DNA from 2 places in the Streptomyces sp. NPDC002623 genome. Region 2 is predicted to be linked to the other one. Evidence: riboswitches for the same ligand, from Rfam matches in the RefSeq annotation. Region 2 holds a riboswitch; the other holds the start of a gene.

Region 1 (4,405 bases), on a different contig from region 2:
TGGATCCTCAGCCGGCGGTGTAGGCGACGTACTCGTCGGCGGTGAGCAGGTCGTCCGGCTCGTCCGTGACGCGTACCTTGAACAGCCATCCGCCCTCGAAGGGGGCGGAGTTCACCAGCGCCGGGTCGTCGACGACGTCCTGGTTGATCTCGGTGATCTCACCGGTCACCGGCGCGTACAGCTCGCTGACCGACTTGGTCGACTCCAGCTCGCCGCAGGTCTCGCCTGCGGTCACCGTGTCACCGACCGTCGGGAGCTGGACGAACACCACGTCGCCGAGCGCGTTGGCCGCGTGCTCCGTGATGCCGACCGTCGAGACGCCGTTCTCGGCGCCCGACAGCCACTCGTGCTCCTTGCTGTAGCGCAGCTGCTGGGGGTTGCTCATGGCCTGAATTCTCCTGTACGCGAGGGAGTGCTGATGAATGGGGGACTGCTGAGGCCGTGCGTGACCAGCGGGAATGTGCGCAGGGTCACGCCCCGGTGACCGGGTACCGCGCCCAGTGTTTACTTCTGGCGCTTGTAGAACGGCAGCGCCACGACCTCGTACGGCTCATGGGCGCCCCGGATGTCCACGCCGACGCCCGGGGTTCCCGGCGTCGCGTGGGCCGCGTCGACGTAGGCCATCGCGATCGGCTTGCCGAGGGTGGGGGAGGGGGCGCCGGAGGTGACCTCGCCGACCGGCTCGCCGCCGACGACGACGGCGTACCCGGCGCGCGGGACGCGGCGGCCCTCGGCGATCAGCCCGACGAGGACCCGGGGAGGCTGCGAAGCAGCGCGCTCGGCGGCTGCCTCCAGCGCCGTACGCCCCACGAAGTCGCCGTCCTTGCCGAACTTCACCACCCGGCCGAGCCCGGCGTCGAACGGGGTCAGCGAGAGCGACAGCTCGTGCCCGTACAGCGGCATGCCCGCCTCCAGGCGCAGCGTGTCCCGGCAGGACAGCCCGCACGGGACCAGGCCGACGCCCTCGCCCGCCTTGGTCAGCGCCTGCCAGAGCTCGACCGCGTGCTCCGGCTTCACGAACAGCTCGAAGCCGTCCTCACCGGTGTACCCGGTGCGGGCGATGAGGGCCGGGACCCCGGCGACCGTGCCGGGCAGGCCCGCGTAGTACTTCAGGCCGTCGAGGTCGGCGTCGGTGAGCGACTTCAGGATGCCGGGCGACTCGGGTCCCTGTACGGCGATCAGCGCGTAGGCGTCCCGGTCGTCGCGGACCTCGACCTCGAACTCCTCCGCGAGGTTGCTCAGTTCGTTCAGCACGTTCTGGGCGTTGGAAGCGTTGGAGACGATCATGTACTCGGCATCGGCCAGCCGGTACACGATGAGGTCGTCGAGGATGCCGCCGTCCTGGACGCAGATCATGGTGTAGCGGGCCCGGCCCACCCCCACGGCCGCGAGGTCGCCGACGAGGGCGTAATTCAGGAACTCGGCCGCCTGCGGCCCGGTCACCGTGATCTCGCCCATGTGGGAGAGATCGAAGAGGCCGGCCTTCGTGCGGACGGCGTTGTGCTCGTCGCGTTCGGAGCCGTAGCGCAGGGGCATGTCCCAGCCTGCGAAGTCGGTCATCGTCGCGCCGAGCGAACGATGCAGCGCATCGAGCGCGGTGTGACGGGGTACGGAGCTGCTCATCGGACGGTTGTCTCCCAAGGCATGACGGCGAGGTCGTTCCTCCCCATCTGTCATCGGAACCTGAGAGGTTCGTCACGACCCCGCGAAACGGTGGTCCTGACTTGCACCTTGGGTGGGGCCACCGGAAAACAGCGGCCCGCTTTTCAGATGTGCCTCGCCCGCGCGGTAACGGGGCCTGAGAGATTCAAGGGAGGGACTTGCTCCTTCGGCGCCCCAGCGAAACGACAGGCGGACCTGCTGCTGGGGACTCTCCCGCGCGGATTCAAACGGCCGGTATGCAGTTGGCGCGGCCATCATCGCACGGCCCGCCCCGGTCGCGGCAGGCCGCATCTGTAACCGGCTTGTGTCGGTACGCGCACGAAAACGCGAGACGCCACGCATTACCTTCTCTTTACGCTCGATGGGGATGAGGACTTACCTGACCCCAGGGGAGGACGATCACGGTGAACAGGACGACAACGGCGAGGACCACCGCATTCGCGACCGCTTCGGGGCTCGCGCTGCCCGCGCAGCCCGGAGCCCGGGCCCGGGAGGCGTGCGGCCCGCAGCCCGCGCCCGTCGTCCGCGACCTGCGCGAGCGGGGCGGCCGCAGCCCGCACGGTCTGCTCTTCGGCCCCCGTGACCTGGTCGTGGTCACCGGGCTGCCCGGCAGCGGCAAGTCCACGCTCATGAAACGGGCGGTCACCGGCGTCCGCATCGACTCCCAGGACACCCGCGACCGGTGGGACGCCCGCGCGCCCCGCTTCCTGCCCTACGCGCTCTACCGCCCGCTCGTGCGCCTCGCCCACTACGCCGGGCTGCGCCGGGCCCTGCGCGGCGGCAAGGGCGTCGTCGTGCACGACTGCGGCACACAGGCCTGGGTCCGCGACTGGCTGGCCCGCGAGGCCCGCCGCCGTGGCGGCACCCTCCATCTGATCCTCCTCGACGTCGGCGCGGACCAGGCCCTGGAGGGGCAGCGCGAGCGCGGCCGAGGCGTCTCGCGGTACGCGTTCCTGCGGCACCGCCGGGCCGCCGCCCGCCTCCTGCGCTCGGTGGAGAAGGGCGGCCTCCCCGAAGGCTGCGGCTCGGCGGTCCTGCTGGACCGTCCCGCCGCAGACGTACTGAGGCGCATCGCCTTCACGGGCTGAGGCGCCCGGCGGCCGTCTGTGGCGTGATGCGCCGCACAGGCCCTAGCCTTTCAGCCACAGCAGACTGAGCGGTTCTTAGCAGGCGGTAGGCAGATGGATTTCCCCCCGGCGGACTTCCCGACGGACTTTCCCGCGCAGGCACACCCCCATCCGCACGGCGGATGGCCCGGCAACGAGCTGGAGGAGGTGCTCTCCGCCTCCCTCGGCGTGCCGGGAGGCGGCTCCCGGATCGTGGAGGTGCTCGGACGCAGCTTCGTCTGGGTGCCGCTCCCCGGCGGCGGCGGCCCGCACAGCGGCCCCCTCGACCTGCCCACACTGGAGCTGGACGGCCAGGTGTACGTGCCGGTCTTCAGCTCCGAGGAGCAGTTCCGCCAGGTCGTCGGCTCGCACATGTCGTTCACGATCGCGCCGGCCGTGGAGTTCGCCCGCGGGCTGCCCCCGCAGGTGGGCATCATGGTCAACCCCGAGGGCCTGGTCGGCATCCCGCTGCCGCCGCCGGCCGTGGCCGAGCTGTGCCGGGCGGGCCGCAGCCCGCTGGACGGTTCCGCGAGCGGCGGCCGGGTCCGCCTCTACGAGCCCGACTGGCAGGACGACCCGATCGACTTCCTGGCCGCGGCCTCCGCGGAGTTCGAGGCCACGGGCGCGATCCGCACGGCCCGCCGCTGCCTGGCCGCCGTCGAGACGGCGGACCCGGCGATGTTCGTCGGCGTCGAACTGTTCGGGCTCCCCCAGGAGTCCCCGTGGGAGGGCGACCTGCGCGCCGTGCCGCTGGAGGCGCTGAGCAGGGCGCTCACGAAGACCGCGGCCCCCTGGCCGGTCAACCTGGTCCTGCTGGACGTGGCCCAGGATCCGGTGGCCGACTGGATGAGGGAACGGGTCCGCCCCTTCTACTCACGCTAGGGCGGCCCACCGGGGCGCGGGGCCGTGCCGATGCGCGGCTCCGCCGCGGGACGCGATCGAACACCCGCGGCCCACACCCGACAACGCACCACAAGCCCTGAGCTCTTGGGCGCTTAAGCTTGACCCCAACGCGGGGCAACTTCTCGAAGGGGCGATAAAAAGTGAGCGCTGGCACTGCCGCGACCGGCTCGGTCGAGCACATGCTGCGCCAGGTCACGCCCGGGCGCTACGACGCCTACGAGGCCCTCCTGCGCGCGCTCGCGACCCCCGCCTCAGGCCAGGTCTGGATGCTGTTGTGGCACGGCCAGGCCGGCTCCCCGGACGCCCAGTACGGGAACATGGAGGTGGACGGCCACGGTTACGCGCCCTGCGTGACCTCCGCCCAGGAGCTCAGCGCCAGCGGCTGGAACCGCTCGTACGAGGTGGTCGACGGAGTCGACGTGGCCCGCACGCTCTACCCCGACCACTACGGCCTCTGGCTGAACCCGCACGGCCCCGGCGGCGGCGTCGGCATCCCCTGGCTGGATCTGCGCCGTATCGCCACCGGGTTGGAGCGCCAGCCCGCCGGCCCGCTGCGGCTGTCCGAGCCCGCCATCGAGATCCCGCAGTTCTACGCTCTGCTCGCGCAGAACGCCCACCGCGCCCCCGCGGTCCGCGCGCTGCGCCGGGCGTGGGTGCAGCCGGCGCTGGGCGCGCCCTACCTGGCCATCGGGCTGGACGTGTACGACTCCTCCCCGTCGGCCGTGGACGCCGTC
Region 2 (4,405 bases):
AGGAGCCCAGCGGGATCATGCCCCGGTCGAGCGCGTAGTCCCGGTCGGCGAGCCTGCGCAGATAGCGCAGCATCGCGGTCTCGGAGCGGTGCTGGTGGAAGACCGGGTGCGCCAGGATCTCGTCGGACCGCAGCAGCGCGGCGGGCAGCGCCTCCTCGGTGGACGCGTCGAGCGACTCGATGTCGCCCTCCACCCCGAAGGCCGCCCAGACCACGGCCACCTGGGCCCGCGCGGTGGTCTCGTCACAGGAGATCGACACCTGGTCGGCGTCGACGAGGTGCAGGTTCACCCCGCGCTCCCGAGCAGCGGCGACGACCTCGGCGGCCTTCGCGGGCACCCGCACGGTCAGCGTGTCGAAGTACGACCCGTGCACGACCTCGACCCCGCCGGCCTCGAGCCCGGCAGCCAGGACCGACGCGTACCGGTGCGTACGTCGGGCGATCGCCCGCAGCCCGTCGGGCCCGTGGTAGACCGCGTACATCCCCGCCATCACGGCCAGCAGCACCTGCGCCGTGCAGATGTTGCTCGTCGCCTTCTCCCGCCGGATGTGCTGCTCACGCGTCTGCAGCGCCAGCCGGTAGGCCTTGTTCCCGTCCGCGTCCACGGACACGCCCACCAGCCGCCCGGGCAGGCTGCGCGCGAACTTCTCGTGGACCGCCATATAGCCGGCGTGCGGCCCGCCGAACCCCATCGGCACACCGAACCGCTGCGTGGTGCCGACCGCGATGTCCGCCCCCAGCTCACCGGGCGACTTCAGCAGCGTCAGCGCGAGCAGATCCGCGGCAACGGTGACGAGCGCGCCGAGCCCGTGCGCCTGCTCGACGATCGCCCCGAGATCGCGTACGGCACCGGAGGCGCCGGGGTACTGCACGAGCACGCCGTTGATCTCACGCTCGGCGATCCCCGCCGGAATGCCCTCGCTCAGGTCGGCGACGACGACCTCCACGCCCGTCGGCTCGGCCCGGGTCTCGATCACGGCGATGGTCTGCGGCAGCACGTCCGCGTCGATGAGGAAGAGGCCCTTCTTGTTCTTCCCCATGCGCCGGGACAGCGCCATCGCCTCGGCGGCGGCCGTGCCCTCGTCGAGCAGCGACGCACCCGAGGTCGGCAGCCCGGTCAGGTCGGCGACCATGGTCTGGAAGTTCAGCAGCGCCTCGAGCCGGCCCTGGGAGATCTCCGGCTGGTACGGGGTGTACGCCGTGTACCAGGCCGGGTTCTCCATGACGTTGCGCAGGATGACGGGCGGTGTGAACGTCCCGTAGTAGCCGAGCCCGATCATCGAGTCGAGGACCTGGTTGCGGTCGGCCAGCGAACGCAGCTCGGCCAGCACCTCGGCCTCGGTGCGCGCGCCCGGCAGGTCCAGCGCGTCGGCGTTCTGGATCACAGCCGGGACCGCGGCGGCGGTGAGCTCGTCGAGCGAGCCGTAGCCGACCTGCGCGAGCATCTTGGCCCGTGCCTCGTGGTCGGGCCCGATGTGACGCTGCTCGAAGGGAATTCCCTGCTCGAGCTCGGAGAGCGGAATGCGATGGGCTGTCATTACGGAGGCCTCCTGGTCTGACACGACCTTCGAGGGTCACCACGGCGCGGGTACCCGGACGACCTCCCCCTCTGTCATCTCGACCTGAGAGCTTCACCGGCCGCCCGAGGGCAACCGGCTTTCACCGTCGGTGAGAGCGGGAGCCGTCGACGCCGTCGACACCCGCTCTGCTTTCCAGAGTGACCTCGTCCGTGCGGTACGTGAGCCTGAGAGATTCCGGGGAGGAGTTGCTCCTTCGGCGCCTCCGATGGTGTCCGGAGGACTCTCCCGCACGGGGTCAGCAGCCGTTGTCAGACTACCAGCGAGGTCAACGCGACCCCCTTCGAGTGGCCGCCCGTCCCGATGTGCTCTTTTGTAGTGCTTACGGATGAGTTGCGACCAAATGGAGGGCCCGTGCAGACCGACATCGATCCGCGCCACCTGATCGGCCGCAAGGCGTTCGACCGCAACGGCACCAAGATCGGCACCGTCGACGAGGTCTACCTCGACGACGCGACCGGCGTGCCCGAGTGGGCGGCCATACGAACCGGCCTGTTCTCCCGCGACGCCTTCGTCCCCCTGGAGCCCAGCGAGCTGGTCGAGGGCACCCTGCACATCCCCTTCGAACGGGCCCTGATCAAGGACGCCCCCGACTTCGGCGTGGGCCGGCACCTCTCCCCGGAGCAGGAACTCCAGCTCTACCACCACTACGGCCTGGACGTGGGCGCCCCTCCCCCGCTCCCCGACCACGACTTCGGCCGGCTCGCCGGCACGGACGAGAGCTGAGCCGCCTCAGGCACAGGCCCGTATCAGCGCCCCGAGTATCCCGGCAGGGTCGTACAGCGGCCGGGCGCCATCCGTGACGACTCTTCGCGTTCCGGCGTCGACCGGATCGGTCCGCGCCCAGCGGGGAGAGCCGACGCCCACCTCGACCTCCAGGCCGGAAGCGGTGGCATACCGCCATTCGGTGACCGGCCCCCATTCCTGGACCCGGATCACCTCCCCCAGGGACAGCTCACGCCCCCACGCCTCGTCGGCGGCGTACCGATCCGGCGCCGTCGACAGCAGCAGGAGGTCGACGTCCGAGTCGGGACGCGCGGCCCCACGCGCGCAGGACCCAACGAGGAGCAACCCGACCACGTCGCTCCGGTTCGCGCACCACCGGGTGACCCGATCCGCCACCTGGCGCATCTCGGCCTCACGCTCCGGCGACACCGCGGCCGGGTCCGCGAACCGACCTCCGTGCAGTTTCATGCAGCTCCCCATCCGCCGTCGGCGCCGCCTCTCCGGACACCGCCACCGCTCCGACCCACCCCATACTTCGAACCGCTTCACTCTGTGTAACTGATCGACCTCAGCGAGAGTTCCCGGAGCCGACCGCAGGTCTTCGCCGCACCAGCGGCAGCGGATCCGCAGGCTCCAGCCCCGGGTCGTCGGTACGGAACGTCCGCACCCGTCCCGGCTCCGACTGCGGGGTCTCGAACCGCACGGTGACCCGGCCCAGCCCACTGCCCTGCACCCACCCGTGCCCGAGCTCGGCATGCCGCACATCGTGTCCAGGACGCCACTGACGCTCGGCCCCCACCGGCTCCTCACGGACGGGCTCGTCCGCGAGTTCCTCCTCGATCCCCTCCGACCGCTCCTCCGCGGCCTGCGCGAACAGGTCCTCCTGCGTGAAGTCCGCCAGACCGCTGACGCCCACCCCGAGGAGCCGCACCCCGCCCGTCGTGTCCACGGAGTCCAGCAACCGGGCCGCCGCCTCCCGGATCACCGTCGGATCGTCGGTGGGCCCACGCAGCGTCTCGGACCGGGTGAGCGTCGAAAAGTCGTAGCGCCGCACCTTCAGCACGATCGTCCGCCCCGACAGACCGGCCCCCCGCAGCCTGCGCACACACCGGTCCGCGAGCCGCTGCACCTCCAGCTCGACCCGGACCCGATCGTGGATGTCCACGTCGTACGTGTCCTCGACCGAGACCGACTTGGTCTCCCGCTCGGACACCACGGGCCGGTCGTCACGCGCCAGCGCCATCGCGTACAGGGCATGCCCGTGGGCCTTGCCCAGCAGCCGAACCAGCTCGTCCTCACCAGCCTCGGCGATCTCGTCGACCGTGGTGATCCCGGCCCGCCTCAGATGGTCCCCCGTCGCCGGGCCGACCCCCGGCAGGATCCGCGCCGACATGGGCCCGAGCAGCGCCCGCTCGGTGCCCGGCTCGATCAGCGCCAGGCCGTCGGGCTTCGCCTGCTCCGAGGCGATCTTCGCGAGCATCTTGCAGGAGGCCAGCCCCACCGAGCCGGTGAGACCCGTGACAGCCCGTATGTCCGTGCGCAGCCGGACGCCGGCCAGCTCCGCCGACTCACTGTCCCAGGCCGCTTCCCCGGCCTCCAGATCCACGAACGCCTCGTCCAGGCTCAGCGGCTCCACCAACGGCGAAAGCGCTCCCAGCAACGCCATGACCTGCTCGCTGATCGACCGGTAGAACGCGAAGCGCGGAACGAGATAGGCGGCGTTCGGGGCCAGTCGGCGCGCCTGGGCCATGGGCATCGCCGAGTGCACCCCGAAGACGCGCGCCTCGTAGGAAGCGGTCGCGACCACTCCACGGGGCCCCAGACCGCCCACGACCACCGCTTTCCCGCGCAGACTCGGCTTGGACGCCTGCTCCGCCTGCGCGAAGAAGGCATCCATGTCGAGATGCAGGATGGTGGGCGCGTTTCTCACATGTCCGATGCTGCACCACACCACTGACAACGGCGTCGTACCGCCGCCCCGAGCCCCGCGAGGAGCCTCAGACCGCCCGGTTGCGCCGACGCGCCAGCTCGTCCGCCGGATTGTGCCCGACGAGCGTCTCACCGGTGTCGACGCGCTCCCCGTGCAGCTGAGAAAGCGCGTTC

The links. Region 2 has a riboswitch for glycine ahead of gcvP (aminomethyl-transferring glycine dehydrogenase). Riboswitches for the same ligand answer to the same signal wherever they lie in the genome.
Region 1: linked by a shared signal. The riboswitch ahead of gcvT (glycine cleavage system aminomethyltransferase GcvT) and the one ahead of gcvP (aminomethyl-transferring glycine dehydrogenase) in region 2 are both predicted to bind glycine.

What each region holds. Positions count from the first base shown of each region.
Region 1 covers NZ_JBSFWB010000080.1:103-4,507, forward strand. Annotated here, with positions in the region: gene gcvH (glycine cleavage system protein GcvH) at 8-385, opposite strand; gene gcvT (glycine cleavage system aminomethyltransferase GcvT) at 505-1,623, opposite strand; glycine riboswitch at 1,661-1,776, opposite strand; glycine riboswitch at 1,777-1,888, opposite strand; gene ACWD4O_RS47960 (AAA family ATPase) at 2,067-2,750, shown strand; gene ACWD4O_RS47965 (enhanced serine sensitivity protein SseB) at 2,844-3,650, shown strand; gene ACWD4O_RS47970 (enhanced serine sensitivity protein SseB C-terminal domain-containing protein) at 3,851-4,405, shown strand, end outside.
Region 2 covers NZ_JBSFWB010000016.1:216,298-220,702, forward strand. Annotated here, with positions in the region: gene gcvP (aminomethyl-transferring glycine dehydrogenase) at 1-1,537, opposite strand, end outside; glycine riboswitch at 1,722-1,817, opposite strand; gene ACWD4O_RS28085 (PRC-barrel domain-containing protein) at 1,931-2,302, shown strand; gene ACWD4O_RS28090 (nucleotidyltransferase domain-containing protein) at 2,309-2,770, opposite strand; gene ACWD4O_RS28095 (DNA polymerase IV) at 2,871-4,232, opposite strand; gene ACWD4O_RS28100 (MerR family transcriptional regulator) at 4,300-4,405, opposite strand, start outside.